4 regions of the Exiguobacterium sp. s127 genome follow, and region 4 is predicted to be linked to each of the others. Evidence: riboswitches for the same ligand, from Rfam matches in the RefSeq annotation. Region 4 holds a riboswitch; each other region holds the start of a gene.

Evidence for each region. Region 4 has a riboswitch for thiamine pyrophosphate ahead of KNP98_RS13860 (ECF transporter S component). Riboswitches for the same ligand answer to the same signal wherever they lie in the genome.
Region 1: it holds a riboswitch for thiamine pyrophosphate, as region 4 does, so the genes downstream of both, thiT (energy-coupled thiamine transporter ThiT) here and KNP98_RS13860 (ECF transporter S component) in region 4, are expected to answer to the same signal.
Region 2: it holds a riboswitch for thiamine pyrophosphate, as region 4 does, so the genes downstream of both, KNP98_RS08615 (thiamine phosphate synthase) here and KNP98_RS13860 (ECF transporter S component) in region 4, are expected to answer to the same signal.
Region 3: it holds a riboswitch for thiamine pyrophosphate, as region 4 does, so the genes downstream of both, thiD (bifunctional hydroxymethylpyrimidine kinase/phosphomethylpyrimidine kinase) here and KNP98_RS13860 (ECF transporter S component) in region 4, are expected to answer to the same signal.

Annotation. Positions count from the first base shown of each region.
Region 1 is NZ_JACSMO010000003.1:82,045-90,174, forward strand. Features, by position in the region: gene rsgA (ribosome small subunit-dependent GTPase A) at 1-220, shown strand, start outside; gene rpe (ribulose-phosphate 3-epimerase) at 222-878, shown strand; TPP riboswitch at 899-1,005, shown strand; gene thiT (energy-coupled thiamine transporter ThiT) at 1,070-1,630, shown strand; gene KNP98_RS05360 (thiamine diphosphokinase) at 1,633-2,232, shown strand; gene KNP98_RS05365 (amino acid permease) at 2,450-3,862, opposite strand; gene rpmB (50S ribosomal protein L28) at 4,002-4,190, opposite strand; gene KNP98_RS05375 (Asp23/Gls24 family envelope stress response protein) at 4,475-4,837, shown strand; gene KNP98_RS05380 (DAK2 domain-containing protein) at 4,863-6,536, shown strand; gene sdaAB (L-serine ammonia-lyase, iron-sulfur-dependent subunit beta) at 6,629-7,291, shown strand; gene sdaAA (L-serine ammonia-lyase, iron-sulfur-dependent, subunit alpha) at 7,296-8,130, shown strand, end outside.
Region 2 is NZ_JACSMO010000005.1:131,634-139,763, forward strand. Features, by position in the region: gene KNP98_RS08595 (C40 family peptidase) at 1-471, opposite strand, end outside; gene KNP98_RS08600 (MFS transporter) at 689-1,876, opposite strand; gene KNP98_RS08605 (OsmC family protein) at 2,082-2,507, shown strand; gene nagZ (beta-N-acetylhexosaminidase) at 2,504-3,736, shown strand; TPP riboswitch at 3,803-3,905, shown strand; gene KNP98_RS08615 (thiamine phosphate synthase) at 3,995-4,585, shown strand; gene KNP98_RS08620 (NAD(P)/FAD-dependent oxidoreductase) at 4,582-5,586, shown strand; gene thiS (sulfur carrier protein ThiS) at 5,570-5,773, shown strand; gene KNP98_RS08630 (thiazole synthase) at 5,776-6,540, shown strand; gene KNP98_RS08635 (ThiF family adenylyltransferase) at 6,537-7,547, shown strand; gene KNP98_RS08640 (hypothetical protein) at 7,674-8,036, shown strand.
Region 3 is NZ_JACSMO010000007.1:63,449-71,578, forward strand. Features, by position in the region: gene KNP98_RS10405 (murein hydrolase activator EnvC family protein) at 72-1,346, shown strand; TPP riboswitch at 1,408-1,518, shown strand; gene thiD (bifunctional hydroxymethylpyrimidine kinase/phosphomethylpyrimidine kinase) at 1,635-2,444, shown strand; gene thiM (hydroxyethylthiazole kinase) at 2,425-3,195, shown strand; gene thiE (thiamine phosphate synthase) at 3,185-3,823, shown strand; gene KNP98_RS10425 (hypothetical protein) at 3,844-4,281, shown strand; gene KNP98_RS10430 (ArsR/SmtB family transcription factor) at 4,368-4,733, shown strand; gene KNP98_RS10435 (CHASE3 domain-containing protein) at 4,823-5,431, opposite strand; gene KNP98_RS10440 (YitT family protein) at 5,672-6,541, opposite strand; gene KNP98_RS10445 (hypothetical protein) at 6,674-7,285, shown strand; gene KNP98_RS10450 (formate/nitrite transporter family protein) at 7,475-8,130, shown strand, end outside.
Region 4 is NZ_JACSMO010000012.1:60,059-68,188, forward strand. Features, by position in the region: gene KNP98_RS13850 (DEAD/DEAH box helicase) at 1-2,291, shown strand, start outside; gene KNP98_RS13855 (50S ribosomal protein L25/general stress protein Ctc) at 2,631-3,269, shown strand; TPP riboswitch at 3,359-3,457, shown strand; gene KNP98_RS13860 (ECF transporter S component) at 3,557-4,135, shown strand; gene KNP98_RS13865 (ABC transporter ATP-binding protein) at 4,132-5,697, shown strand; gene KNP98_RS13870 (energy-coupling factor transporter transmembrane component T family protein) at 5,663-6,388, shown strand; gene KNP98_RS13875 (NAD(P)/FAD-dependent oxidoreductase) at 6,466-7,509, shown strand; gene KNP98_RS13880 (alpha/beta fold hydrolase) at 8,043-8,130, opposite strand, start outside.

The DNA of each region.
Region 1 (8,130 bases), on a different contig from region 4:
CCTCGATTTTCCACACGAGATGGAAATCGAAGAATTACGTTGGTGTTTTCCAGAATTCGTCGCACGGCAAGATACGTGCAAATACCGTGGTTGCCTGCATTTAAACGAACCAGGCTGTGCTGTCAAAAAATCAGTTGAGGGAGAAGAAATCATGTCCTCACGCTATACGAATTATGGTATGTTTGTAGAGGAAATCAAGAATCGAGCGCGGAGGTATTGAAATGATTAAAATCGCACCATCTATTTTATCAGCAGATTTCGCCAACCTAGAACGAGACGTTAAAGCTGTCGAGGCGGCAGGAGCAGATTACATCCATTTCGACGTCATGGACGGCCAGTTCGTCCCGAACATTTCATTTGGTCTACCCGTCCTCAGTAGTCTTCGTCAAAAGACGGACATGGTCCTTGACGTTCATTTAATGATCGATCGACCAGAAAACTTCGTCGAAGCGTTTGTAGCGGCAGGAGCGGATATCGTCACCTTCCATGTCGAAGCGACGAATCATGTCCATCGTGTCTTGCAACAAATTAAAGGGGCTGGAGCAAAGGCCGGCGTCGTGCTGAATCCACACACGTCACTGTCGACGATTGAACATGTCCTAGAAGAAGTCGACATGGTCTTGTTGATGACGGTCAATCCAGGATTTGGCGGACAAGCTTTCTTGCCGAGCGTCATGACGAAGCTGAAGCAATTGGCGATGATCAAAGCAGAGCGCGGTTTGACGTTCGAAATTGAAATCGATGGTGGTGTCAACGCGGAAACGGCAAAACTGTGTATCGACAATGGGGCAAACGTCCTTGTCGCAGGTTCTGCAATCTACAATGCACCAGACTATGCGGAAGCCATCACTAGTATTCGAAACGCGGCTCACGTATAATAGAGCCAAGACAATTAAATTTTGACCGCAAGGGGTGTCGCGTCAAGCGGCTGAGAGAAGTGAGTAGACTTTAACCCTTCGAACCTGTTCCGTTCAGACGGACGTAGGGATGTGGCGCACGCAGGCAGTACGGCGTCCGTCGTACTGCCTTTTTGTTGTCATCATTATTTTATTTTTAGGAGGAACACAGTATGAAACGATTACAAATGTTAATGGAGATTGCGATTTTCGCGAGTCTCGGTGTTGTATTTGATTTATTGATTCCGTTCAAAATGCCACAAGGCGGATCCATCAGCTTAGCGATGTTACCGATTTTCGTCATGGCCTTTCGTCACGGCGTCGTTGGTGGTGTCATCACGGGTGCGCTCGTCGGAACGATTCAATTGATGTTCGCTCCGCAAGTCTTGACGGTCGTCCAACCGCTGCTTGACTATACGCTTGCATATGGTGTCGTCGGTTTGAGTGGAGTGTTTGCAGGCCAAGTCAAAAAAGCAGCAACAGAAGGTCAAAAAAAGCGTCTCATGACGATTGTTTTGTTTGCGACCTTGTTAGGTGCCGGTCTACGTTACATCTGTCATGTCATCAGTGGAATCGTCTTTTTTGCAGAGTATGCCAAAGGACCGGTCGTTCCTTACTCGTTCATTTATAACGCGACGTATATGGCTCCGTCGTACGTTTTATGTGGGGTCGTTGCAGGTATTTTGCTTACGACAGCACCACGTCTTTTACGTTACTCCGCTCGCGGTATTTAAAGATGAGAGTTTTAATCGTTGCGGCAGGACCGGTAGAAGACGTCCCGACGCTCGCACCATTCGTGAAAGACAAGACGATGATTATCGGTGTTGACGGCGGGATTGCGACATTAGTGGAGCAAGGACTTGATTTTGATGTGGCAATCGGTGACTTTGATTCGCTCGGATACGTTCCGGATGGTGGATTGCTTCATCCGGCAGAAAAAGATGAAACGGACTTAGAACTAGCGTTACGTTACGCTACCGAACAGGCTGCAGGTGCTGAACTACTCATCTTTGGTGCGACGGGTGGTCGGCTCGACATGACGCTACAGAACGTCTATTTGTTAAAACAATTTCCGATGGCACGACTCGTGACGAAACGTGAGGATGTCCGGTACTGGAAAACCGGTCAGTACGAACTCGCGTCTGAAGGGTATCATTACCTGTCATTCATTCCCCTTGTCCCGTCGAACTTGACGTTACGCGGCGTCAAATACCCCTTGACGGAGCATCCTGTTCCGGTCGGTGGTTCGCTGACGGTCAGCAATGAGTGGGTTGGTGTTGCGCAAGTGACGGTCGTCGAAGGGGAAGTCCTCGTCCTGCGCACGCATGAAAAATAAAAACGCGATAGACGCGATTCCATCATATCTCGCTGATGCGACCGGGACATGCGTTCTTCAAGTACACGTCATGACGTCATGAACAAAAAGATAGGTATGGCAAACGCCGATGACTCCGTATGTAAAACGGAAGCATCGGCGTTTTGATTTATTAGTCAGTCGACTGTTTAAGTTCAACGGATTCCGGCACCCGGTGTATCCAGGGCCAGATAACAAGTCATCGTTGTTCGTTTTGAAGTGTCGAACTGGCTGCTTGTTGTTCGCTTTTTGCAGCGATATGTTTTCCTTTGACGAAAAGATGGTAACTTACCCATGTCAGTAGGAAGAAAGGGACGCCGAGATATAAGGCGACGCGTTGATCGGCTTGAAAACCTAAACTGATTAAGACGAGCAGATTGAGTGAGAATGAGAGGATGGGTAAGACTGGGAAGAACGGTGTTTTGAACTTCAGTTCGTCAAGCGTGTGTCCTGCCTTGATGAATTGGCGTCGGAAAGCGATTTGCGAAGCGGAAATCGAGATCCAACCGACTTGTGCTCCGAGACCGGCGATGGATAATAGCCAGATGAAGACGGTATCTTCTGCGAAGAATGCCGTCAATAAGGATAACATCGCGAACAGCATCGTGAACGTTAAGGCGCGCATCGGCACACCCCGCTGATTGACGATGGCGAGTTTCTTTGAAATCATGCCTTCTTGCGACATCGACCAGAGCATGCGTGTCGCAGCATACAGTCCAGAGTTTCCGACGGATAAGAGTGCCGTCAAAACGACGATGTTCATCAAATCTGCAGCATATGGGATACCGATTGCGTCAAATACCATGATGAAGGGACTGCTGATGCCGCTCGCCGATTCATACGGAATTAAAGCCCCGATAATTGTAATCGAGAGGACGAAGAAAATAAACGTCCGCCAAACCGTATTACGAATCGCTTTCGGAATCGATTTTTCTGGATCACTCGATTCCCCGGCAGCGACACCAATCAATTCTGTTCCTTGGAAAGCGAAGTTGACGGCAATCATCGTCGTCAAGACGCCGAGAGCCCCGTTCGGAAACCAGCCGTTCGCCGTGAAGTTCGCGAACAACGTAGCTGGTCGTTCAGCCGCCATATCAATCCATCCGAACCATGCGGCTCCCCCGAGTCCGATGAAGAACAGGATGGCGAGTACTTTAAGACTTGAAAACCAAAATTCTGCTTCTCCGAATGCTTTCGCAGAGATCGCGTTCAATCCGAATAAGATGACGGTAAATAAGGCGCACCAGATGACGACGGGAACCTGTGGAAACCAGCGATCCATCAGACTACCGGCAGCTGTGATTTCAAGAGCGACGGTTACGGCCCAGCCGAGCCAATAAATCCAACCGACGGCAAAACCGATGCCTGGACCGATAAAACGTGTCGTATACGTTTGGAATGAACCGGACACAGGCATGTGGACAGCCATCTCTCCTAGACAGAGCATCGTTAAGTACATGATTGTTCCGCCGACGATGTAACTGAGGACCGCCCCGAGTGGTCCTGCTTGCGAAATCGTCAACCCTGAACCGAGAAATAACCCCGTCCCGATAATACCACCAAGCGAAATCATGAATAGATGTCGGCTTGTCATGGCTCTTTTTAACTGCATGATGAATTCCCCCTTGAGCAATAAAGTAACTGCCAACTTATTGTAAGCGTTTTCAAATGCTGCGACAATTACTTTAGGAGAAAAATAAAAAAGACGACAAAAAAACCGGAAGGGAAGATTCCCGTCCGGTTTTTGCGCCTTATACGCGTTCGACTTTACCTGATTTAAGAGCTCGAGCTGAAACCCAAACCTTTTTAGGTTTACCGTCAACGAGGATACGTACTTTTTGTACGTTGACTCCCCAAGTGCGTTTCGTTTTGTTCAATGCGTGTGAACGGTTGTTTCCCGACTTCGGCGATTTTCCAGTAACGTAGCATTTACGTGCCATGCGTTCCGCCTCCTTTTATGTTGTTTTGCGTTCGTCCTAATAGACACTTTGCTATCTTAGCATGGTGTCAGGACGGTTGCAACATAAAAAAAGTAGCTGACAAGAAAAAAACTTGACAGAGAACCTCAAAATTTAAAATAATGGATGAGGATGATGGTAAAAGTTCATTTGACCGCTACTATTTTTCACTTATTCATTGTATAGTCAGTACGGCGACTTTTCAATAGTAGGTCCTTATAGTAGAATTACGAGAAGAACACAATTAGTTAAAGGGGGCTACTCAGGTGGCGATCGAGATGAAAACGACCTATGGAAAGATTGATGTAGATAATGATGTCGTCGCGCAACTGGCGGGCGGAGCAGCAATGGAATGTTTTGGTGTCGTTGGTATGGCATCACAATCACAAATCAAAGATGGGCTAGCTGAATTATTGAAACGTGAGAATTTTGCACGTGGCGTCATCGTTCGACAATCTTCAGAACAAGTTCACATCGATATGCATATCATTGTGAGTTACGGTACGAAAATTTCTGAAGTCGCGAACAATGTTCAAAGCCGTGTTAAATATACGTTGAACCAAGCGTTAGGGTTAGAAGTGACATCTGTAAATATTTTTGTCCAAGGAGTCCGTTTGACGAATGTCTAAGACGGAAATAGAGGAGGAAACTTTAGTGAGTGTAGATCGTTTAACAGGAGCCCAATTAGTCAAGATGATTCAAAATGGCGCGGCAAATCTCTATCAAAATGCAGATTTCGTCGATTCACTGAACGTGTTCCCTGTGCCGGATGGCGATACAGGAACGAACATGAACTTGACGATGACATCTGGATCGAAAGAAGCAACAAACGCAACATCTGATTCTGTCGCAGACGTCGCATCAATATTCGCACGAGGTCTTTTAATGGGGGCACGTGGGAACTCTGGTGTTATCTTAAGTCAATTATTCCGTGGTTTCTCGAAATCGATTGAAGGAAAACAAACAATCGATACGAAGGAATTCGCAAATGCCTTGCAAAAAGGTGTTGATACAGCATACAAGGCCGTCATGAAGCCAGTCGAAGGGACGATTTTAACAGTTGCTCGTGAAACAGCAGTCGCTGCGATCGCACAATCGGAAACAACGACGGACTTACTTGAATTGATGCGCGGGATTGTCGAAGCATCAAAAGTTTCACTCGAAGGAACACCCGATCTTTTACCGGTCTTAAAAGAAGTCGGTGTCGTCGATTCTGGTGGACAGGGACTTGTTTGTATTTATGAAGGCTTCCTTGCGACACTCGAAGGAAAAGAACTTGAAAAACCGCATGCTCCTGTCATGGAAGCACTCGTCGAAGCAGAGCATCATAAATCGGCTCAAAGCTTCATGTCGACAGAGGAAATCCATTACGGTTACTGTACAGAAATCATGGTTCGTTTCCAAGATGATAAGTTAGCGAATGCACCGTTCAGTGAAGAAGCATTCCGTAACGAATTATCTGAGTTCGGAGATTCACTGCTCGTCGTCGCAGATGAAGAGTTGCTCAAAGTTCATGTCCATGTCGAGACACCAGGTGATGTCATCAACAAAGGACAAAAATTTGGTGAGCTCGTCGCGGTTAAAATCGAAAACATGCGCCAACAACACTCAACGATTTTAGAAGAAGAAGGCGTCAATCACGTAACAGCTCCAGTTGCAACGAAAGCGAAAGCGAAATCTGCACTCGTCACGGTCGCAATGGGCGAAGGGATCAGTGAGCTCTTTAAATCACTCGGTGTCAGCATCGTCATCGAAGGTGGACAGACGATGAATCCATCGACGGAAGATATCGTCAAAGCGATTGAAGACGCGCATGCGGAGCACGTCTATGTGTATCCGAACAACTCGAACATCATCATGGCGGCTGAACAAGCAGCATCTGTTGCATCATGCGGCGTGACGGTCGTGAAATCAAAAACGGTCCCACAAGGACTGGCTGCGACAATCGTCTACAACCCGGAAGCGACAGTCGATGAGAACGAGCGTCACATGATGGATGCGATTGGTGCTGTCAAGTCAGGACAAATCACATATGCTGTCCGTGATACGAGTATCGATGGTGTCGAGATTAAAAAAGATGATCACATGGCGATTGCGGAAAAACAAATCGTCGCAACGGATCACTCGAGTCTCGGTGCAGCGAAGAAACTCATCGATACGCTCGTCACGGAAGATGACGAAATCGTAACGATTTTATTTGGAGAAGGCGTAGCCCAAGATGAAGTCGACGAGTTAGTCGCTTACATCGAATCTGTCAATCCGGACGCTGAAGTCGAAGTTCACGACGGAAAGCAACCGCTCTATTCATATATTCTTAGTGTTGAATAAAGAATAAAGGTGAAGTTACCTTTTCACGAATCCCACCATCTGCGATAATAGAGGTGGGATTTTGTTTTGTTTAAAAGAGAGGGGGAAATGAAATGAAGTATCGTAGTGTATTTGATATCATCGGTCCTGTCATGGTAGGACCATCGAGTTCCCATACGGCAGGAGCAGCACGAATCGGTTTGATGGCGGGTAAGTTGTTCGGGGAAACGCCAACAGACATTTATATCACGTTTTATGGATCATTTGCCGATACGTACCGGGGGCACGGAACCGACGTAGCGATCATTGGTGGGGTGCTTGGTTATGATACGTTTGATGATCGGATTCCTGAGTCGATTAAAATCGCCGAAGGGAAAGGGATTCGGATTCATTTTGAAACGAGTGAAGCACTGACGGACCATCCGAACACGGCGCGAGTCCATTTGACTGACGGAGAAAATCAATTTGAACTCGTCGGCATTTCAATTGGCGGAGGAACGATTGAAATTACAGAATTGAATGGTGTACCGTTGCGCCTCTCAGGTGGCGGGCCGGCACTTGTCGTCCTGCACCACGACCGTTTCGGGGCGATTGCGGCAGTCACAAGTATTCTCGCAGACTATGAAATTAACATTGGTCACATGGAAGTGTCGCGCCACGAAAAAGGACGTCAAGCCTTGATGGCGATTGAAATCGATGATCGGATGCCTAAAGAAGTGCTTGAAGAAATTAACCGGTTACCACAAGTCGAACGATCCGTCATGATGGGAGAGTGAAGAAATGTTTAAATCAGTAAAAGAACTCGTAGCACTCGCTACGGAAAAGAATGTACCGATTTCAGAAATCATGATTGAACAAGAAATGACGGTCCGCCACTTAGAGCGTGATGAAGTATACGCAATGATGGAACGGAATTTACAAGTCATGGAAGAAGCTGTCGAACGGTCATTGACAGGCGACGGTGTCGAATCGGTCACCGGTTTGACAGGCGGGGATGCAGTCTTACTGCAACGATATCGGGCGTCAGGGAACGGGTTATCGGGAGATCTTTTGTTAGATGCCGTCAGCAAAGCCATCGGAACGAATGAAGTCAACGCGGCAATGGGGAAAATCTGTGCGACACCAACAGCAGGGAGCGCGGGCGTCGTCCCAGGGACGTTGTTCGCCGTCAAAGAACGGCTTCAGCCTTCACGCGAGGAGATGCTCCGATACCTTTTCACATCGGGTGCGTTCGGGTTCGTTGTTGCCAATAATGCCTCCATCTCAGGTGCGGCAGGCGGATGCCAAGCGGAAGTAGGTTCGGCGACAGCAATGGCTGCAGCTGCCATCGTCGAAATGGCAGGAGGCACACCGGATCAATCGGCGCATGCGTTTGCAATTGCTTTAAAAAATATGCTTGGTCTCGTCTGTGACCCAGTCGCTGGACTTGTCGAAGTCCCGTGCGTCAAACGAAATGCGATGGGAGGAGCGAATGCGCTCGTCGCAGCAGATATGGCACTGGCTGGAATCACGTCACGTATTCCGTGTGACGAAGTCATCTCGGCAATGTATGAAATCGGTCAAATGATGCCTTCTGCCTTACGTGAAACGGCGAAAGGCGGTCTTGCGAATACAC
Region 2 (8,130 bases), on a different contig from region 4:
CTGTTTCGTATAATAACTCCATGTCAGGTCCTGGGCTTCGACCTTCTTCGTCGTCACGGCGACAAACGTGTTTTTGCCCGTATAGATCCCGACGAAGTTCGGTGTCTTTGCTTTTTTCGCCTGGACGAACAACAAGTCACCCGGCATCGCTTTTTTAAGTGTGACGGTTTTCAACGGCATGGCAGCCTGTTTTGCAACCGTCCGCTCCAGCGTCAAGCCGCTTTTTTGATAGACGTATTGCGTGAAGCCTGAAGCATCAAATCCTTTTGTCGTCGTGCCGCCTTCTTTATACGGCGTACCGATCAGTGACGTGGCGAGTTTTGCGATCGCAAGTTTCTTATTCGCGAGTGCTTTTTCGGACAACGGTTTTTTCGTCTCGACTTTTGTTGGTGTTGCGGCAGACGCAACGACTGGACTGACGGAAGCCGTTACAAGTAAGGCCGTTAATGTGATGGCATAATACGGTTTCATGAAAAAAACTCCTTTAATTAAGTTAGGGTGAAAAGCTAGTTTCAGCGTACCATGTAGATTTACAAATAAAGCAACAAGTTGGCAACGAGTCCCTAACAATCTTGTAAGGTTCGGGCTGAGAAACTACTTTTTTGAGGATACAAGGCACAAAAAAAGATTCCCTTCACGTTGCATCCTAGGAAACAAGTGAAGTGAGAATCCTTTAGTTTCAGTTCGTTTATGATGCGCGTCGGTCGAGTCGGAAGCTGACCGCAGTCAACAGTGCAGCGACCAAGGCGACGAGTCCGCCGACGAGCGCCGTGTTCATCATCGGTCCGCTCGCGTAAACAAGTCCACCGAGCGCGGAGCCGAAGGCGATCCCGACGTTACTTGCGACCGGCATCAAGGACGCAGCGAGTCCTTTTGCTTCCGGGTTGAACTTTTCCGCCAAGTCAATCAGATAGATTTGTGTCGATGTCGTCAATAAAATCGACATCAGTGACATCAAAGCGATATTGATCAGTCCGAGCGTGACGGATGACGTCGTGACATATAAGGCCGCCAAGACGAACGCTTGCACGACGAACACAAACCGTAACCGACCGATCGGATTATGACTGGCGATTTTCCCGGCCAGAATGTTACTGAAAATCGAGACGACGCCGTACGCGAGGAGGATTGGACTGATCCAGGCCCGCGGCAGCTCGAGTTCGAGTTCGAGGATCGGTACGAGGTACGTGTAGACGACATAGGTCGCACCAAATCCAAACGACGGGATGAAGAAGGCAATCATGATACGTGGGTTCGCGAGCAGGCGCAGTTGATCCTTAACGGAACTTGACGCCGTCGCCTGTTGCCGCGGGACGACTTTGAAAACGGCGAAAAAAGCAATCAGTCCGAGGGCTGTCGTCAGCCAAAACGTCGCTTCAAAACCGGCGTGTTGCCCGATAAACGTGCCGATCGGGACACCGAAGACGTTCGCGAGCGTAAAGCCGCCGAAGATGAACGACACGGCGACACCGCGTTTCGCGACCGGGACACTGTCACTCGCGACGACCATTGCAAGCGAAATCAGGACACCGGTCAGGACGGCGGTGACGATCCGTGTTGCGAGCAGAAGCGAGTAGGTGTCGGCGATGCTGCTGCAAAAGTTCAAGACGACCCAGACAAAGATCAGGCTGAGCATTAATTTGCGACGCTCGAAGCGTCCCGTGATCGACATCGTGACCGGTGTCCCGATCGCGAAGGCAATCGCAAAGGCGGAAACGAGTGTCCCGGCTTTCGCAATCGTGATTCCGAGGGCCGAAGCGATTTCTGATAAAATCCCGACGATGACGAATTCGCTTGTGCCTAAGACGAACGTCAGTAAGGAGAGGGTGGCGATTAAAAGCCAGTCCGTTTTACGTAAACGGGTAGTAGATGACATATCAATTCCTCAATTCTAGCGCTAAGCAGCGCGAAACTATCGTTTTTCAGAATAGCATGATTCGTGTGTCAGGTGAACGGGAATCGGTTGTCGAAGGAAAAGAAGCATTATTTTGAATAGCATGTCAATTTTCTTCAGGTGAGACTACGCTATAATGAAGGAGAGCGAATCGCACCGAACTAAAAATCGAAAGGTAGTGAGAAAAATGCAAGCGACGATTACATGGAATCACAAGATGGGCTTTAGTGGCATGACGGAGTCCGGACACCAACTGGCAATGGATGCAGCACCTGAAAATAACGGTCAGAACGGAGCACCGCGGCCAACTGAATTGTTGTTGCACGCCGTCGCCGGCTGTACGGGGATGGACATCGTCTCCATTTTAGAAAAAATGCGTTTACCGTTAACCTCGTTTGAGATGGACATTGAGGGAGAACGGGCGACGGAACACCCGCGCCGCTTTACGACGATTTCGATTCATTATCGTCTCGAAGGCGACTTACCGGACGATAAAGTCCGCCGGGCCGTGTCGTTATCAAAAGATAAATACTGTTCTGTCTCGAAATCACTGAATGCTGAAATTGAAGTCTATTATTCAATCAATGGCGTCCGAAACGAGGAACCGCTTTGAAACCGATTTACGTGCTTTTAACGGCTTGCTTTTTGACGGCATGCGCGAGTGAACCAGCAACAGAACCGAAGACGAAACCGGAACCGAAGACGAGTCAGCAACAGCCGGTCGCTGACGAACCGACGGCTGCCGAACAGGCGGAGCAAGACATCAAACGTCAGCTCGCCAAACTCTCGACTGCTGAAAAGGTCGATCAATTGCTGTATATCGGGATCAGCGGGACAACGTTATCGGACGCAGACCGAAGTCTGTTAAGCGATCACGCGCTGGGCGGTGTCCTGTTACTCGGAGGCAATATCACGTCAGACGCCCAGCTAAAAACCTTGACGGCAGCGATTGAGGACGCACAAGCCGCCGAACCGCTCGCGTTCCTCGGTTTCGATGAAGAAGGAGGACGTGTCAGCCGTGTCCCGGATCAAGCGTTTCATTTACCTCCGAGTTTGACGCTCGGTCAGAAAAACAATCCGGCATTGATGCAAAAGACCGGACAGGCATTTGGTGCGATGTCACGGTTTTATGGATTCAATATGGATTTTGCCCCGGTTCTTGATGTCAACAGCAATCCGGCGAACCCGATCATCGGGGACCGGGCACTGAGCGCTGAGCCGGATGATGTCGCCCGGCTCGGTGTCCCGTTAATGCAGGGAATTAAGTCGGAAGACGTCGTGCCGGTCATCAAACATTTTCCTGGACACGGGGATACGACCGTCGATTCGCATGTCGGCTTACCGACCGTGACGAAGACGAAAGCGCAACTCGAGCAACTGGAACTCGTCCCGTTCAAAGCGGCAATCGATGCCGGAGCGGAGATGGTGATGGTCGCACACATTTTATTCCCGGCGCTCGACCCAGACAATCCGTCGTCGTTATCAGAGCCGGTCATGCAACAGCTGTTGCGTGAAGCGTTGAAGTTCGATGGCGTCATCGTGACGGACGACCTCGTAATGGGCGCGATCACGAAACAATATGGTCTCGCCCAAGCTGCGCGCCTCGCCCTCGAACGTGGTGCCGACATGGCGATGTTCTCGCAAGCCGGTGCTTACACGGATGTTCATGCGGCGATCATGCAGGGAATCAAGGACAAGTCGTTATCACGGGCTGACCTCGACGCGAAGGTGACACGTGTCTTACGTCTAAAACAAACGTATGATTTAGCAGACACGAAGCTGATTCCAACGCGTGAACAATTGACGGAACAGGTCAAAACGGTCACGGATCGGCTGAACTGACAAGTCAGACTAGAAATCAAGCGAGCGGTCATGGTAGACTACGAATGAACCAACCAACACTAAATAGTTCTACACTAGGGGAGTCTCGCAGCAGACTGAGACGGAAATATCCGGACCCTTTGAACCTGATCTAGTTCGTACTAGCGGAGGGAAGTGGCTTCTGATTATCATCCTGTCTCAGGTCTTACCTGGACATTCTTCGGACCACTCCATCATGTTCATGGGGTGGTCCTTTTTGTGTAGCAAGGAGGAGAAGGTATGCGTCCGAAGTTACATATTGTGACGACCGGGACAAAAGAGCTGACACATCTTCTAGAAGTCTTGCCGGCTGTTGTGCCTTATGTCGACATGATTCATATCCGGGAACCGGGTTGGTCGGCGGACCGACTCGTCCAATTGATCGAGGCGCTAGTATGCGCCGGTGTTCCACGTGAAAAACTAATCGTCCATGACCGGCTTGATGTCGCCCTCGTGACGAAGGCAAGTGTCCAGTTGACATCACGCAGTATTCCCGTCGCTGTCGTGCGGCGTCAATTCAGCGAGCTACAGATCGGCCGATCAATCCACTCCTTGACGGAAGCGCTTGAGACGGGCAGCGACTTCGTCATGTATGGTCATGTCTTTGCGACGGCGTCAAAACAGGACGTCGCCCCGCGCGGACTAGCGGCACTCGCGCAAATCGTCACGTTTTCAAAAGTCCCCGTCATCGCGATTGGCGGGATTCAGCCGGAGAATGTCGCGGGTGTCCTCGCGACCGGCGTTGCTGGCATCGCTGTGATGTCAGGGATTCTCGGTCAGGCAAATCCGGTCGAAGCAGTCCGGTCGTATCGCGAGGTGCTTGATCAATGAAAGCAAAAGGGACGTTAATCGTCGGCGCAGGCGTAATCGGTTTGACACTCGCCTACGAATTGCTCAAACGAGGACAAGCGGTACGCGTGCTTGAGCAAAGCCGGTGTGGCGAAGGAACGACGCGAGCGGCAGCCGGCATGCTTGCGACGGATCATGAACTGATCCCTGCCTTACATCAACTGGCGGCAGCGAGTCGACAGCTTTATCCCGACCTCGTCCGTGAGCTGTTTAATGAGACCGGCATTGATAGTGGCTATAAAGAAAATCCCTTTCGGTTGATTCGGGGCCATGAGGAAATTCAATTTGCATCCGTCGGTCAAATCGATCCCGTCCAGTTGACGCGTTCGCTCCGTCACGCGATTAAAGTCCGCGGAGGTGTGATTGAAGAACAGACAACGGTCACAGGACTGCTCCGGGCAGGGGCGACCGTCGTCGGCGTTGCGACGAGTAACGGTAAGCGTGAAGCCAGTAACGTCGTGGTCGCAAGCGGTTGGGGATCAGAAGCATTACTCGCGACGAGTGGTGTCGAGATCGCGACGGTACCGGTCAAAGGCGAATGCCTCGCCGTCCGGCTTCCGGGGCATGTCTTGACCGAGACGTTGTTTAGCGACGACGTGTACCTCGTCCCGAAGTTTGACGGACGGATCATCATCGGGGCGACGGAACGGATCGGTGACGAGACGACAGGGGTCAGCGTCAGCGGGATTGAACATCTCCTGCAGGCGGCGGCGCGACTGTTCCCGGCAATCAGAGAAGCGGAAATCGTGGACATCTGGTCCGGGATTCGTCCACAAACAGCGGACGGATTGCCTTATCTCGGGCAGGTCCCGGGAGTCGGGCACCTATTCGTCGCGACCGGGCATCATCGGCACGGGATATTACTCGCCCCGATCACGGCGTCCGTCCTGGCAGACGAGGTAACGGGAATCACGCCGAAATATGAGCTTTGTCCGTTTTCATTACATGAATCGAGGAGGAACACGAATGCAACTCACCATTAATGGTCAACCGTATACGCTTGACGGAACGATTTCGACAATCGACGGATTGATTCATCATCTCAATTTGACGGAAAAAATGGTCATCATCGAACAAAATCGACAGATTGTCGAGCGGACAGCATACCAAAACACACCCATTCAAACAGGCGATTCATTTGAAATCGTCCACTTCGTAGGAGGCGGTTAATCATGTTAACGATTGGTCAAACGACATTTCAGTCGCGGTTATTACTCGGAACGGGCAAATACCCCGACGTGACGACACAGCAGCAAGCAGTCGAGGCATCGGGAGCAGACATTCTGACCTTTTCCGTGCGCCGGATGGATATCTTCGAAGCGAGTCAACCGAACTTTTTAGAGGCGCTTGATTTGAGTCAGTATCATTTATTACCGAACACGGCGGGGGCGAAGACAGCGGAAGAAGCGGTTCGGCTGGCAAAACTCGCCCGCGCGTCCGGACTGTGCGACATGGTCAAAGTCGAAGTCATCGGCTGTGATAAAACGCTGTTACCGGACCCGATTGAAACGTTGCGGGCATCGGAAGAATTATTAAAAGAAGGATTCACCGTCTTACCGTATACGTCAGACGATCTGTTGTTGGCACGAAGACTGGAAGAACTCGGGTGTCACGCCATCATGCCTGCCGCGTCCCCAATCGGATCCGGACAAGGGATTCTTAATCCACTGGCCTTAAGCTTCATCATCGAACAGATGACGGTCCCGGTCATCGTCGACGCAGGAATCGGTTCACCGACCGATGTCGCCTATGCAATGGAACTCGGCGCAGACGCCGTCTTACTTAATTCGGCTGTCGCCCATGCGAAAGACCCGGTCAAGATGGCGCAGGCGATGAAGCTTGCCGTCGAAGCGGGACGACTTGGCTTTGAAGCGGGACGAATCGAAAAGAAACGGTACGCGACGGCGAGCAGTCCCGAGACAGGGATGAGTCGATGACGGATCGTTATTCACGGCAAACCCGGTTTCGTCCGTTCGGTCAGGCGGGACAGGATGAGCTGACAAAAAAACATGTCCTCCTCATCGGTATGGGTGCACTCGGAACGGCAAGTGCCGAACAACTCGTCCGGGCCGGAATCGGCAAGCTGACGATCGTCGACCGCGATTACGTCGAGTGGAGTAATCTCCAGCGGCAGCACCTTTACACGGAGGACGATGCCGCGCAGCATGTCCCGAAAGCAATCGCCGCGGAGCGCCGCTTAAATGCCATCAATCAGGAAGTCGAGATTATAGCCCATGTCACCGATGTCACGCGTTACGAATTACCTCAATTGATTCCTGGTGTCGATTTGATTCTTGACGCTACCGATCACTTCGATATCCGGATGCTGATCAATGATGTGGCAGCGCAACACAAGATTCCGTGGATTTACGGCGGGTGCGTCGGAAGTTACGGCATGACCTATACGGTCCTCCCGGACGAGACCCCGTGCCTGCATTGTTTGCTCGAACATTTACCACGCGGGCAAGCGACGTGCGAAACGGCGGGTGTGATTGGTCCGGCGATTCAACTCGTCGCCGCGTATCAAGTCGCGGAAGCCTTGAAGCTCCTCGTCGGTGCGACGGACGCGTTACGGCAGGAATTGCTCGCGTTCGACGTCTGGACGAATGAACAGAGCCGGATCAATGTCGCGTCTTTGAAGAAGGCATCATGCCCGTCCTGCGGCGAGAACCGGACCTATCCGTATTTGACGCACATGCCGGTGCAGTTTACAACATTGTGTGGACGTGACGCCGTCCAGGTCCGTGGAGATGAGGCGCGTGACTTAGAACGTCTTGAACAGAATCTGAGCCCGGTCGTCAGTATCGTCGCGAAAAATCCGTACTTGCTCAGTTTTAAGACGGAGACGCATCGATTCGTCGCCTTTCGTGACGGACGCGTCCTGATTCATGGGGAACAGGAACTCGTCCGTGCAAAACAGCTCTATCACGCCTTTTTCGGTTAAAAAGTCACAAAAAAATCAAACTAACATTCAAAATATATGTTTTAGATGTTTTGAAAAGAGGTAAATAAGACTTCAAGACACAAAATGGCGTTTTAGGTAGACTGAAAGCGAAGAGGAGTGATTAGGATGAAACAAGAATTCGATAAAACGGTCCAATCATCGGACCAGACGAAGCGGACAGAACAGACAGCTGAACCGGTTCAGCAGGCGAATTGGAATCCAGATCGGTACCGGACGAACTTAAATCCGTTCTATCTGTCACCTTGTAGCGTCGAACGACGGGAAGATGTTGAAGCACATGCCAATCATCTGATCGAAGTTGAACCAGACGCGTCCCCTCTTGCACAAATTTTCGAACAACAACAAACAGCCCATATACCGAACAAACATCAGAGCTCAAAATTCACGACAGGAATTGTAGTCGGTGCTATCATCGGAGGATCCGTCTCCATCATCACTTCTGTCAAGCGGTTGCGGCACAAACATTAAGGAAATGAATGCATGGAATGTAAAGGATAGTAAGGTCCGGTAGCGTCCGGTCTTTACTGTCTTTTTTTTGATTATAGACGCATGCCGGATCGAA
Region 3 (8,130 bases), on a different contig from region 4:
CAATTTCAGATAGTTTCACTACGGAACAGGACTTCAAAAATCGAATTCATACATAAGCGAGGAACTCACATATGCTAAAAAAGTTATTTTCTACCGTACTATTAGGGACGTTATTATTGACGAACACCCCAATCACTCAAGCGGCTACAATCAAAGAAAAGAAAGCAGATAATGCAGCTGAACAACGTAAACTAGAAAAATCAATCAAAAAACAAGAATCTAAAATTTCAAAAGAGCAACGTCAAATCAATGCGATTGATGCAGCAATCAATGAAAATATTTTTCGTGTCTCAGAAAAAAATAAACAGATTCGTCAGTTGAATGAACGAATTGAAGAGCTTGAGGCAGACATTATCCATTATGAAGAAATGTTAAAACGCCAGGAAGAGCTGTTAGGAGACCGCCTTCGTGTGCTTCAAGAAAATGATGGGAATTCGATTAAATGGGAAGAAGTCATTTTTGGTTCGAAAGATCTTGGCGATCTCTTTAGTCGTGTGATGGCAGGGAAAAAAATTGCTGAACAAGATGACAAGATGATTTCTGCTTACCTTGAAACGCAAAAAAAATTAGCTGATGCTAAAGCGACGCTTGTGGATAAAAAGGAAGAGCGAGTGAAAGAAAAAGAAGCCCTTTTGGTTCAAAAAAAGGAACTCAAACAGCAAATGAAAGCACGTAGTGCAACCTTAAAAAAATTACGTCAAGGTAAAACAAAATTTACGACAAAACTTCTGAATGCGAAAGAACTTCAAGCGACATTAGAAGCGCAAGAACGTGCGATTGCGGCAGCAAAGGCAGCAGCTAAAGCAGCAGCGGAAAAGGCAGCAGCTGAAAAAGCGGCAGCGGAAAAGGCGGCGGAGGCGGCGGAAAAAAACAACGCCGGGACGTCTAAGAAGGTCGTAAGTGCTACGCCAGTCGCTAGTGTTCCGAGTGGTTCGGCGCAGTTCGTTCGCCCTGCGTCAGGAAGTGTTTCACAAGGATTCGGACCAGCGAGTGGTGCGAATGGGTATACTTTCCATAATGGTGTCGACTTTAGAGGGTCAGTCGGATCATCAATCGTCGCAGCAGCTTCAGGAACGGTCATCACAGCAGGAAGCGGTGGACCGTACGGAAATCACGTGATGATTTCACATTTCTTGAATGGGAAAGTGTATACAACAGTTTACGCGCATATGAATTCATTATCAGTTCATGCTGGACAAACGGTCTCGCAAGGGCAACAAATCGGTACGCTCGGAAATACGGGAAACTCGACGGGCGCACATCTTCATTTTGAATTGCATATTGGTGGTTACCAATACAGTGCGACAGGACCAGCTAACACAGTTAATCCATTAGCATACTTATAAAAACGAGCTTCGGCTCGTTTTTTTTATGGCGCTATGCTACAGTGAAAGAGAAATTTAAATCATGAGCAACTAGGGGAGCTGGAGGAATCTGGCTGAGAGGAAAACCATTCTGTTTTCGACCCTATCACCTGATCTGGATAATACCAGCGTAGGAAAGTTGAGATTGAAGACATGAATAAGTGACCACACTCGTTGGTTTTTCATGGCGTCGTCTGCTTTTTTACAGCGGACGGCGCTTTTTTTCGTTCCGCTTTCTCCTTGTGCTCTCATAGAAAGTGAGGTCTATCGATGAAACATGTACTGACGATTGCTGGATCAGACTCTAGTGGTGGAGCTGGAATTCAAGCCGACTTAAAAACTTTTTCTGCTCTTGGGGTTTACGGTATGAGTGTAATTACTGCTATCACAGCGCAAAATACGTTAGGCGTACAAGCAGTTGAAGATGTATCACCAACGCTTGTCGAAGCCCAGTTGAACTCGATTTTTAGCGATATTCGTGTAGATGCCGTTAAAATTGGGATGGTCTCGAATGAAAAAACGATTCAAGTCATTGCCAAATGTTTGAAACATTATCAGGGACCAGTCGTCTTAGACCCCGTGATGGTCGCAAAAGGGGGGCATGCGCTGTTAAGGAAATATGCTGAACAAGCATTAATGGAGCATTTGATGCCGCTTGCAACCTTGACGACCCCGAATATTCCGGAAATGGAACGCATGTTAGGGCAAGCGATTTCGACAATTGATGAAATGAAGCTGGCGACGACGGAATTCGCACAAAAACGAGACATCGCTATCCTGTTAAAAGGCGGTCATCTTGAAAGTACGGATGCCTCGGATATTTTATACACGGAAGGGAGGCATCATCTGTTTCAGGAGGCACGATTAAAACGCCAGCATACACATGGTACTGGATGTACATTGTCTTCCGCGATTGCGGCACGTCTTGCGCTGGGAGATTCCCTGAAGGATAGCGTGATTTATGCTAAACGGTACGTAACTGAAGCAATCCGGCATGGATTTGCCTTAGGGAACGGAATCGGACCGACACATCACTTTTATGACATTTGGAGGGAAACGGATGCTTACAACCATTCATGATAAAAAACCATTAATTCATCATTTAACGAATGCGGTCACGATTAATGAGTGTGCCAATATGACCCTTGCGCTCGGGGGTTCACCTGTCATGGCGGAAGATATCCTAGAAGTCGAGGAAATGGTTGGACATGCAGATGCTGTCGTTATCAATATCGGGACATTGAACGCAGCTTCACGAGCGTCGCAATTGTTGGCAGGTCAAACGGCTAACCGATTGAAGAAACCGATTATTTTAGATCCAGTCGGAATGGGGGCGACGACACTTCGGACACAATTCACGAAAGAGTTACTCGAAGCAATTCATTTTACGGTCATTAAGGGGAACGTCTCTGAAATCAAGACGTTCATCGGTCAAGTCGGACGTTCAAAAGGAGTCGATGTCGCTTCCGGAGAGACATTAGATTTTCAAGTCGTCCATGAGTTTGCTGGACGGCTCGGGACGACTCTCGTCGTAACGGGACCGGTTGATTTCATTACAGACGGCAAGCGACAAGTAAAACTAACCGTAGGAACGCCACGACTCGGACACATTACAGGGACAGGTTGCATGACGGCATCGCTCATCGGAACCCTACTTGGAGCAGGGTATGATGCATTCGAAGCAGCGACCTATGGGACGTATTTAATGGGAAAAGCGGGTGAAGTCGCAGATGAAGCAGCGGGACTTGGTGATTTCCGGATGGGGTTGTTCAACGCAATCAGCTTGACTACAGAAGAAAGTTTGAAAGGGGTATTGACCAGTGGAGAATGATTACACGGTTTATGCGGTAACAGATCGGCGCTTTCACCCGGACGTTGCCTTGATTGATGCGGTCGAAGCAGCAATAAAAGGTGGCGCGACGATGGTCCAGCTTCGTGAAAAGCAGGCGCAAGGGAAAGAATTTCTCGAACAAGCGAGTGACTTGAAGAAAATGATGTCTCGTTACGGCGTCCCACTCATCATCAATGACCGGATTGATATCGCACAAATCGTCGGTGCAGGTCTGCATATCGGGCAAGAGGACATCCCTTTGAAGGAAGCACGTAAGCTGTTACCGGAAGCCACGATTGGGGTTTCTGTTTCCACCGTTGAACAGGCAATCGAAGCAGAGCAAGACGGGGCAACTTATCTTGGCGTAGGGTCGCTCTATCCAACGGCGACAAAAGACGATGCGAGTCAGATGACAAACGAAACACTCCGGGCGATTCGCCGGGCTGTTTCCCTTCCTCTCGTCGGGATTGGTGGAATCACACATCATGTGGTGCCCGACTTATTCGAGATGCTTGAAGGATATGCCGTCGTCTCTGCCTTATTCGCAGCACCAGATATTGAACGTGCGGCACGAGAGTTCAAAGAGGCGGTTCAGACTGCGCGTCAAATAGTATCAGACCGGGTATAATCACTGAAGAGGTGATGTACGTGAAATGGCAAGTCATTCGCTTTCGGGGAGGCTGGATTCGGTATCGAATCGAACCACAAATCATTCGAATCGACAACCGTGGAAAGTATCATTTAGGTTGGAAATTGTTTCCCTATCCGAATCGTTATGCATTTGAATTGGCGGTTTTGTTAAAAAACAAACACCAACAACGATATAAACGGCCGCTGTTGATTAAAACGGCATCCATCGCTACGGAAATCTGGGGCCATACACACCTCGATTTATTTTATCGAGTGATGTTACAAGTACCGTTACCACGCTTCCTATCGAATCGATATAAGGAGCGATTGCGAAATACAAGTATCATCGATATCGGTGTACGGGCTGTCGATACTAATCGAATCGTTTGGGATATCGGGAATCGATTAGGGGGATGGGCAGTTTTTCGTACAATCCAAAAAAAACATCGGAAATGAATCTTCACCTCGCGAATCATCGTAGTCATCTTACTTGCATTTGTTGTTTTAGGATGGTGCAATAGTTTGGAGGAGAGGTGAAGACAGTGGAGGCACCACGCTGTGAGACGATTGCGATCGATAAAAAACGTGCTACTGAAATTGGTCATGCCGTTGAGAAAATCCCGACGCTTGAGATTGGGAAATTGTTTAAAGTGTTATCGGACGCAACGCGTCTACGAATCGCTTATGCATTGACGGTCGAGCGAGAACTTTGTGTTTGTGACGTATCGGCATCAGTTGATTGTTCGATTGCGACGGCTTCGCATCACTTAAGAACGTTATTGAAACAAGGTCTCGTCAAATATCGTAAAGAAGGAAAAGTTGTCTATTATTCACTTGATGACCATCATGTCTCGTCGTTAGTTCATTTGGCAATGGAGCATGTGAATGAAGGAAAGGCTTCTTCTTGAGAAAAATATAAAAAACGCACCGCAGTCCGATAAAGAACTGCGGTGCGTTTTTTAGCTTTTTCACGAAGCTAATCGTATGAAACAACAGATTATTTGATTCGATGGAAGAACGTGATGGTCACACTGATGAGTAGAAAGGCTAAAATGGATAGACTAAAGCACATCCGTTTATAGGATGCTGTCACGAGCGCCGTATTTTCGAGTTCTTGATCTAATTCGGTATACAATTGATCTTTAACTTGAGCAAGATCTTCAAGAATGGTCTGCGTGGTCTGCGTCGATTGTTTCGCTAAAGCGGTAGCTGCCTGTGAACCGTTTGTTTCATAAAGGCTGAAAACGGTTTCGATTTCTTTTTCCCATGCATTGTTACGGACCAATAAATCTTTAATCGGTACAGGTGTTTCGTTCGAAGCATTGAGCACACGGCGTAAATCATGAATTTTGGTCGTGCAGAAGTAGTATTGTTCAATGTAGCGGTCGTCTTCATAGAGCAATAGGCCGCGAACGGCATTTGCCCGATCCCGATTGTATTCGACGAGTTGGTCGACCTGTTTAATCATCGGGATGTTATGGGCGTGCATCTCTTCTGTCATTTTTGAAATGGTACGATAACCTGTCAAGGCATAGATGAGAGGAATCGAAGCGAACAAACTGACTAAAAGAATGAGAGAGATGCGGTAGCGCCAAAGTTTATTCATGCAATCATTCCTTCGTAAGCTAACTGGTAATGTCATTAGCTTAACCACTAATTCCCAAAAAGTGAAGAGTTATCTATTTTTTAGGGGAACATCTTTTGGTTACGGGGATCCAATCGTTTTATATTTTGAGATGAAACCTGAAGCGATACCAAACGTAGACGTATATGATGGGTCAGCCTTCGTTTACAAAAAACAACCCACCTCATGACAGGGGGTGTCGTTTCATCGTGTGCGGTTCATTTAAAAAGAGTAGGAATGTTCTTTGTAATTTCCGAAGACGGTATGAATCTCAGAGAAGGTGACGAAGGCATTAGGTTCGACAGAAGAAACAATTTCCTGAAGACGAACGATTTCATTATTCTGTACGACGACATAAACCATCTTCTTTGTCCGGTTGGAATAGCCACCGCGCGCATCGAGAATCGTGACACCACGACCAAGTTCTTTTGTGATGACGTCGTTGATTTCATCTGCTTTTTCACAAATGATAATACATTGTTTAGAAGCAGAGTAAAAACTATAGACCGTTTGCAACGCCTTGGCGCGAACGAAGCTCATAATTAATGCATACATAACATGTTTTAAGTCGAAGACTAGCCAAACTAAGATATAGATCACTAAATCCTGCATTAAAAAAATACGCGGGAGCGGCCAGTTATGAAAGCGGGCATAAAAGAACTTTCCGAGGATGTCGAGTCCACCTGTCGAAGCGCCGCCAAAGAAGATTAATGCCATTGCGAGTCCGGAAACTAACCCTGCAAAAATGGAGGCGACGAGAGGATCGTTTAATGACTCAGGAACCACTTGTGTTGGAATCCAATCAATTAAAAATGAAGAAATAAGGACGATAATTCCTGAAAGTAGCATGAATCGTTTTCTTAAGAAGCGAAAACCAAGTAAGAAAAGCGGGATATTCAAGACAAGTTGGGTCAGTCCGATAGGCGTATTGAACAACTCTTGGAAAATAAGTGTGATTCCCATGATGCCGCCAGATCCAATGTCATTTGGAGATAATAAAAGGCTGATATAAAGGGAGTAAAGAAGTGTACCGATTAAAAGGAAACTGATTTTTTCTGTTCGTTTTTTCTTGCTCGTTTGTTTAGTCTTCATTGTGATTGATGAGAAATCCTCATGCTCCTCCTTTGTAAAGTATCTGCCTGCAAGAGTACGCCTATATAGCATTAAATTCAACCCCTCAACTGAAAAATATCGTAAAAAAAATGTGACGCGGGTCGAAAGGAATTGAGTGAATTGAAAAAAATCCTTTTATTTTTATGCTGTGCGCTCATTGGATTAAGCGCAGGTTCCGTTTTTATGTTGCATTACTCGAGGGAATCCCCTGACAATAAGTGGCGTGATGGAGCACTGGTCACCAGATATGTCGGAACATCGGTTACAAATACAAATGCAATGACAGGATTTATTGAACGATTTCCATTTTCAGACGCACTTAAACAAGTAAAGATTGAAGGGACTACCGTCTCCTTACGTTATGAAGTGACGGGTAAATCCAGAAAAGAATGGGTCGGGACAAATCATGAATGGATTGATCCGTCTACACCCTCTTTTATCAAAAGTCGATTTTCGCAACTCGTCATGCACCATACGCTGGCTCTTTTTTTAGCGATTCCTAATGTAATGACAGTTGAAATTCAATATACGGATCCTGTATCAATCCTTCAAATTAAAATCACGCGTAATGATTTTGAAGGGTATACACCACGCGATATTGAGCGAGCTTCGACGTCCACTAACCGCTTTAATCGTGTAGTTATTGACGACTATGTATTAGTTGAATCAAGACGAAAATCCTTTCTAGAATACTTCCGTTCACAACTCAAAATATACCCGTAAAGTAGTTGTATCTAGCAAGAAAAAGCTTTTTTCACAAACTTGACACAATGGTATCGTTTACATGTCATTCTTTCGTAAAAACCTTAAATAAGGGGTAGGCAGGGGTTGAACATCTTATAAGATGGAAGTATGATAATAAGTGAACAAACATTGTGAAGTGTTGAACAAGAAGAAAGCGAGGTTTCTACAATGAATGAAGTAGAAGCATTAGAAGGGCTAAGAAATAAAGCGGTTAAATCAACTAAAATGCTACAAATGCGTCCACTCGAATATTTAGTTCGTGCCATGCTTGCTGGGGTATTCATCGGTTTTGCTATCATATTTACACTCAAAGCAATCAACGGACTTTATCTAAATGAATCGGCTGCGATGACGCTCGTCGGTGGATTAACTTTTGGTGTTGCGCTTGTCTTAATTGTCTACGGCGGTGCAGAACTGTTTACAGGAAATACGATGTATTTTACTACGGCGACGATGCGTGGATACACTACAAAAATGGATACGTTTAAAGTATGGACGATTTGTTTGATTGGTAATGGTCTCGGAGGACTTGCCTTCGCGTTACTCTTTTCGCAAACTGGAATCATTCAAGAGTTAGGCGCAAACAACTGGTTGTTCGCTGTCTCTGAATCGAAAATCCATCACTCGACATGGGAAATTTTTACGCGAGCAATCTTCTGTAACTGGATGGTTTGTTTAGCGATTTTCATTCCGAAAAACATGAAAAATGAATTGGCACAAATCATGATGATGATGGTTTTAGTTGCTGTCTTCTTCGCATCAGGTTTTGACCATGTCATTGCCAATATGGCATTGTTCTCAATCGCGCTTGTCGTACCTCACCC
Region 4 (8,130 bases):
CGGCCATCACACCGTTTTCAGCGCAACCGACAATTGAAGATGCCGCAGCTGCAACCTATCTTGCGACATTGACACGCGAAAATAAAGCGCAGCTCCGGTTTGACGTCCGCGACGGCGGGATTGCACTCGAAAGCCTGACGACACAGCGCAGTTATCTCTTGTCCCTGCCCTACTTCGACCGTTTACTGAACGACCGCGACTGGTTACGGGAACGGGCGGACATCTGGATGAGCGCCGCTGTCCGGGGCCGACTCGTCAGCGGATCCCCTCGCGTCAAACTGGCTCTCGACCGGATCAATACCCGCCTGGAAGTCGTCGTCACGTTTGATTACGACGGCAAAACCGTCAACCCGTTGACTCCGACACGCTGGATCGGGCGTGACTTGTCGACGGAGCGGGCGGTGACGCGTTATTTGGAAGCGACAGGACTCTGCGCGGATCAAGCCCGTTATGTAGTAGAAGGAGAAAGTAATCACTACGTTGTCTTAAAAGGTTTACTTGACCCGATGGTTGCCCTCGGTCAACTCGAGTTATACGCGACGGCGAGCATCAAAACGGCATTGCTCCCCGGTCCATTCCATCCGAAAATTGAAGTCAACGTGACGAAGCGACTCGATTGGTTGACGTTCAAGTTTTCGATGGACGGGATTTCAGAACAAGAACTGTCGGCGGTCCTCGCGTCACTCGTGACGCAAAAGACGTACCACCGTTTACGCTCGGGACAATTGTTGTCGCTTGAAGACCGTGCCTTCAAGCAAATCAAGCGGTTGTTGCTTGAAGCGGACGCGACGGAACAGACGTTGCTTGAAGCGGAATTGACCGTTCCTGCCGTGCCGAACTTGTCCCTGTTGACCCCGGCTGCCTTCTTGACGGTCCATAGTCAATTGAAGGAACGATTGCTCGAGATGAAAGCCGGAAAAACAGAGCGACTGGCGTTACCGGAACCGCTCGCGACACAACTTTTGCCGTATCAGCAAGACGGCGTCCGCTTCTTCAAGAGTCTTGCGGCACACGACTGTCATGGCATCTTAGCGGACGAGATGGGACTCGGCAAAACGATTCAAGCCATCGGTTATATCGAAACGCTCCCGAGTGCACGTGTCTTGATCGTCGCCCCGGCGTCACTCCTCTACAATTGGGCAGCAGAGCTGCACCGCTTTGCCCCGACACGCACCGTCCGTGTGCTCAGCGGGAGTCGTGCGTCGCGCTTACGACAGCTCGAAGACTTGCCGGACGACGTCATTCTCATCATCTCCTACCCGTCGCTCCGGCTCGACATCAAAAATCATCAAACGATCCATTACGATTGTATCTTTTTTGATGAAGCACAACATCTGAAGAATCCACGGTCGCAGACGACGGTCAGCTTAAAACAACTGTGGGCGACGCGGCGGTTTGCCTTGACGGGGACGCCGCTCGAAAACAAGACGCTTGATCTCTGGTCAATCTTTGACGTCGTCTTCCCGGCACTCTTGCCGGACCGGCAACGGTTTCTCGACTGGTCAGCACGGGACGTTCAACAATTCGTCGAACCGTTTTTGCTGCGCCGGACGAAAAAAGATGTTTTGCAACAGTTGCCGGCGAAACAAGTCGTCCATCAGTACACGGAACTGACGGCGGCACAGAAAAAACTCTATGCCGCCCACTTGGCAAAGTTACAGCTCGAGACGTTACAGCATCTCGATCAGTCAAAACCGGAAGAACGGATGAAGTTACTCGCCGGATTGACCCGGCTCCGGCAAATCTGTTGCGATCCCCGGTTGTTCGTCGAAAACTACCGTGGTCGGTCGGCGAAACGGGACCGGTTGCTCGCCTTGATTCAAGAAAAACGGGCAGCAGGCAAACGGATCTTAATTTTTTCACAGTTTACAAAAATGCTCGATTTGATTCGGGACGACCTGCATGAGTTGCACCTCCCTCATTTCGAACTGCGCGGGGATACACCGATTGCGGAGCGTCTCGAACGCTGCGACCGTTTTAATGCAGGCGAAGTCGATCTGTTTTTGATTTCACTGAAGGCGGGCGGCACCGGACTGAACCTGGCGACGGCGGATACTGTCATCTTATATGACAGTTGGTGGAATCCGGCTGTCGAACAGCAAGCGGCTGACCGGGCACACCGGATGGGACAAACACAGACGGTCGAAGTCATTAAATTAATCACGAAAGGCACGATCGAAGAAAAAATCATCGAGCTGCAGGAACGGAAAGCGACACTCGTGACGGATATACTTGAACAACCGGCGTCACTTGCGTTATCGGTCGATGAGATGGTTCAATTGCTTGAATAAGAGGAAAGGCACCGATTTCTTTACATGATGTAAATCGTTGCTGCTCTAGGGAGAACAGGTTTCTGGCTATCGTTTTTTCTCCGGTTGATGTTTAGCTTTTAATGTTACAGGGGTATAACTATCATAGCACCGCATCAGCGAGTTGCTTTTACAACCACATGTTTCTCAATATCAGCGTAATGACCTGGGAGAGAAATGCTAACCACTCACTTCGATCTTCATTTTTATGAAATCAATTTGAAATAGCATTCGATGCACTGTCTTGATCCGGAACGATTCGTTCCACTCCTTTCTTCATTACCTTTTGAGGGCTATACCAAATTCAAGGGGGAAATGAACATGTCAGTAACATTAAAAGTAGAAGAACGCGAAGTACGCCCACGCTCACTTAGAAAGCAATTACGTCATGAAGGAAAAGCTCTTGGTGTCGTGTATGGTTACAAAGTGGAAAGTACACCGATTGCCTTTGACGAAAAAGCATTGATCAAAGTCGTTCGTGAACATGGTGAGAATGCACTTGTTGCACTTCAAATCGGTGGTAAAAAAGTCAACACACTGATCAACAAACTCGATATGGATATCTTCACACCAACAATCAAGCACGTTGAATTCATCGCTGTTAAAATGGATGAAGAAACAGAAGTCGAAACAGATATCGTCCTCGTCGGCGAAGCGGCTGGTGCAAAACTTGGTGGATATCTTTCACAAACACTCTTTAAAGTAACAGTTGCAGCTACACCAGATAAATTACCGGAACGCGTCGAAGTCGATGTGACAAATCTTAACCTCGGTGATTCTCTATCGGTTTCGGATTTACCGGAAGAAAAAGAATACCGTATCGTTACGGAAGGTGACATTCAAGTCGTTGCCGTCGTCGAATCGACACTTGAAGCGGATCTCGAAGAAGCAGATGCTGAAGAATCAGCTGAAGCGACAGAAGAAGTTTCTATTGAAGAACAAACGGAAGAAAAAGAATAATTTTTCTTACCCTCCCCTCGCGGAGGGTTTTTATCTGTATTGACAACTGTCGGTAGAGTCGGTACAGTAAATAGCGTACACACTATATGCACATCCACTAGGGGAGCCCATTGGCTGAGACGATTCACTTCGGACCCTTTGAACCTGATCTAGTTCATACTAGCGTAGGAAAGTGGAGCGGTAATTCGTTCAATTTTTCTGCATGTTTGCAGATTCAGCGACCGCTCTCTTTCATAGAGGGCGGTCTTTTTGTTTGTCTGGTGGTTGTGCCAAAGGGAGATAGGAACATGAACAGTTGGAAAATGAAAGAAATCATCGTCATGATGATGTTGTCGGTTGCTTGCGGGGTACTCTACTTAGGGTGGTCGACATTGTGGTTACCGATTTCCGCGATCTTCGGACCGGTCGGATCGAACTGGATGTTCGGGATTTGGGTCATCGCGAGTCCGCTTGTCGCCTACATCATTCAAAAGCCCGGGGCAGCACTGATTGCAGAAGTCGTCGCCGCGGCTGTCGAATTATTCACGGGGAGTCACTTCGGATTATCGGCCTTATTGATTGGTTTCGCTCAAGGAATCGGTGCCGAAATCGCTTTTGCCCTCTTCGGATACCGGAAGTTCAACACAATGACGTTAGTTCTATCCGGAATGTTCGCCGCAATCGGCAGTATGGTCTATAGTCTTGTCGTCAATGGTTTCGCCTACTATACGACGACGACACTTCTGTTGACGTTTTCCCTTCAACTCGTCAGCGGTGCATTGCTCGGTGGATTACTTGCGAAAGTCATCGTCGATGCGCTCGTCAAGACAGGGACGTTGAACGGTTATGCGATCGGGCGTAAGCGGCAGAAACCGGATGCGGCATGATTCATTGTAACGACTTGTCTGTCCGCTATCCGGGGCAACATGACAACGTCCTGCACCACGTGACGGTGACGCTACACGAAGGGGAAACGACGTTGCTCGTCGGACCGAGCGGCAGTGGGAAAACGACGTTTTTACATGTTCTCGCCGGCTTATTACCTGACGCGATTGAAGCCGATGTCAGCGGCCACTGCAAAACGAACGGGACGGTCGGAATCCTTTTTCAAAATCCGGACGACCAGTTCTGCATGCAGACCGTCGGAGCGGAAGTTGCCTTTAGTCTTGAAAATCGCTCAGTCGACGGCAGTCAGATGGATGACCGGATTGACGCCGCACTGGCACGTGTCGGCCTTGATGTGCCGCTGACGACACCGATTATGCAACTGTCAGGAGGGATGAAACAACGACTCGCCCTCGCCTGCGTCCTAGCGCTTAAGCCGGATATTCTATTGCTTGACGAACCGACGGCGCAACTCGATCCGGCAGGACATCGGGTTTTGATGCAGCTGATTGAGGAACTCCATCACGACCGGACGTTGACGCTCGTTCTGATTGAACATCAGCTTGACCGCTGTGTGACGTTCAGTGACCGGGTGCTCGTCTTCGATCACGGCGGAACGATTTTACGCGATGGTCCGCCGCTTGATGTCTTCGGTCAGCATCGCGATGAACTTGAACGACGCGGCATTGCGACGCCGCTCCTCTACCCGTATCAACTGGAAACCGTGCCACCCGCTTCTTCCCAGGCGGGGCGGTTACGAAAAGTGAATAACAACCGTCCTCCGGTTCGGTACGACAATACGTTCGCGCTGACGCGCACCGCGTTAGGACGCCGTAAGCAAGTGATTGTCGACGACCTGTCGCTTGCAACACACGCCGGAGAATGGATCATGGTCGTCGGATCGAACGGTGCCGGGAAAAGCACGTTGCTCGAAACACTGGCGAAATTGATTCCGGCGCAAGGCGGTACGGTCCGCTTGTTCGAAAAAGAACTGCGGACATGGAAAAGTCGGAGCTATTACCGACACGTCGGATTCGTCTTTCAACAGCCAGAGCTCCAATTTCTCAAGCAGACGGTCGAAGGCGAGCTCGTCATCAGCATGGATGCACCGACGCCGGAGCGGATTGAAACGGCGTTGCAATCCTACCGGTTAACCCATGTCGCCCGTCAGTCGCCCCTCGCTCTGAGCATGGGTCAAAAGCGACGGCTCAGCGTCGCAACGATGTTGTTAGAACCAAAAGACGTCCTGTTGCTCGATGAACCGACGTTCGGTCAAGATGCCGAGACGACAAGTCAACTCATCGAGATGTTCGAGCAGGCGCGATTAAACGGGACGACGCTGATCATGGTGACGCATGACATGGAGCTGGTCCACCAGTATGCCGACCGGGTCCTCGTCCTTGGTGACGGGCGACTTCAGTTCGACGGCACACCGGACACTTTGTTTAAAGACGAGACGTTACTCGAGCATAACCAACTCTCTCGTCCGTTATCGTATTTGTATCAGCAACTCGAGGAGGTGAAACGTCGTGCAGGAAAACGACTCCCCGCTCGCACGTATTAATCCGGCACTCAAGCTCGGTGCCCTCCTGTACGTGATGGTGCTCTTGATTGCGGCACCGACGTTACGCGAAACGATAGCCTTACTTTTACTCGCTGCGGTCGGATTGGGCTGCTCCGGTTGGTCACTGTTGACGCTCGCCAAACGGGTCTCCCCCTACCTCGTCTTGTTCTTGCTGACATTTTGGATGATGGCAGCCTTCGGAAAAGGCAGTACGGAAGTTTGGTCATTCGGTTGGTTTCGCGTCACGGAAGAAAGTATCGGTCATGCCTGGTTGATTGCACTGCGGATGCTCGCCTTCGTCTTCCTCAGTTTGACGTTCATCGCGACGACCGACCAAACCCGGTTCGTCATGAGCCTGATTCATCAGTGCCGCCTTCCGGACCGTCTCGCATACGGCTTTTTAGCAGGGATTCGTTTTATTCCGATCTTTCAGCAGGAAATAAGAACAATCCGTCAAGCACGGCGTGTCCGCCAACAGCACTCGATTTGGCCATGGCAGACGTTTTTCGCCATCAGTTTACCGCTTTTTACGAACAGTATCATCCGTTCGGAACAAATCGCGATTGCGATGGAAGCGCGTCGGTTTCAAGCCGAGCGGACGTATTATGTCCGTCCTGTCGTGACGCGTCACGACCAAGTGTTTTTTTGTCTCGTTTGTCTCGTGGCGAGCTTGCTTCGGATTGTCCTATGACATTCATTAGATTAACGCGGACGGATTCAGGGAATCATAGTTTCGGAAGCAGTTAATTTAAAGAAGTAGGTGAAGGTTTGAAACGAATCGTATTAGTCGGGGCAGGTCATGCCCATTTAGAATGTATCAAGGAAGGAACGCATCCGGATGTTGAATGGATCGTCATCAACCCGTCCCGTTATCAGTATTATTCAGGAATGTTCTCCGGTCTTGCGGACGGCACGTATCGACTCGAGGAGACCCGGGTCGATGTCAAAGCACTCTGTGCGCGTCACGGAAAGACATTGATGGAGGACCGTGTCACGCGAATCGATCCGCAAACGAAACAAGTTTTCTGTCAATCGGGTCAAATCATTCCCTATGATGTTGTATCGTGTAACATCGGTTCGAATGACTGGAATGTCTCAGATGCGACGTCACGCGTCACGATCAAGCCGAATTATCAAATCGATCAGGCGCTCCGTCAGTTTAAAGAGGCATCGTCGCCCGTCATCGTCGGGAGCGGTGCTGCTGCAATCGAGATGGCCGCCTCATTCCAATCGGACGGTTGTCCGGTCACGCTCGTCCATGATGAACCGCTCCTCGCAGGACACCCGGCAGAAGCGAGCATCCTTGACCGGTTGGATACGCTGGGCGTGACACGCATCGTCGACCGGTTCGTCTCTCTTGATGAGCAAACCGTCCGGCTCCAGTCGGGCCAATCATTTAAAGCAGATGCCGTCCTGTTTTTAGGTGGCGCGTCAGCGCTGGATTTGTTTAAGGCATCCGGCCTCTATTGTGATGACCGCGGGTTTTTACTCGTCCACGAGACGTTCCAGTCGCTAGAGGACCCTTCTCTGTTTGCCGTCGGCGACTGTGCGACGCTCGCCGCATATCCGAACACACCGAAGAACGGTGTAACCGCCGTCCGGCAAGCACCGGTCTTGCTTGAGAATCTCCTTCGTTTCATCAATCAGGAACGTTTGCGGACGTTCCGGCCGCAAGCGCGTTACTTGACGATTCTTTCGATGGGACATCAGCAAGGGACCTTGCTTTACGGACGACACTATCAGACGAATCATTTGAGCTGGCGTTTGAAACAATGGATCGATCGCCGGTTCATCAAAAGTTATACGACATAAGAACTCGAATTTCGAATGAACTGGGTGTTCGGTTCAAGGCGGAACGTGCACTAAGGTGTCTGCATGTGGAACCTCCTAAAACAGAGAGGTATTCATTCCTCAATCTAGACACAAAAACAGCCATCACATACTTGCGATGGCTGTTTCAGACTGTAGACAACGTGCTATCAGGAAATCAAGCGTCTTTTTTCGTTACTTTCCTCGGGCGAGGCGCAAGCCGTTGCTCCTTGATCCTAACGGACAACGAGCAGGGTCTTGCCTGCCTCTGAAAGTGCGTTAAAAACGCACTTTTTCCCGTAGGAGTCAACGAAACGTGACGCTTTTTAGGGAATACCGTGAGATAAATCCAAATATGCAGACGGTTTAGAGCGTAATCTGTCTTGAATCGCTTAGAACTGCGAACGATTGCCGCTTTGAATACGAGGTGAGACAGGAAAGCGCATCTCGATATAGCATTTTCAGGCTTCATAACCGTTTAGCTACAGCTTTAACAGCCATCGCATACTTGCGATGGCTGTTTTTCGTGTCTTTGATTATTTTAAGAAAGCAAGTAACGTATCGTTGAATTTTTCGCGTTCATCGAGTACTGTCCCGTGCCCGCTCTCTTCAAATGGTTCGATC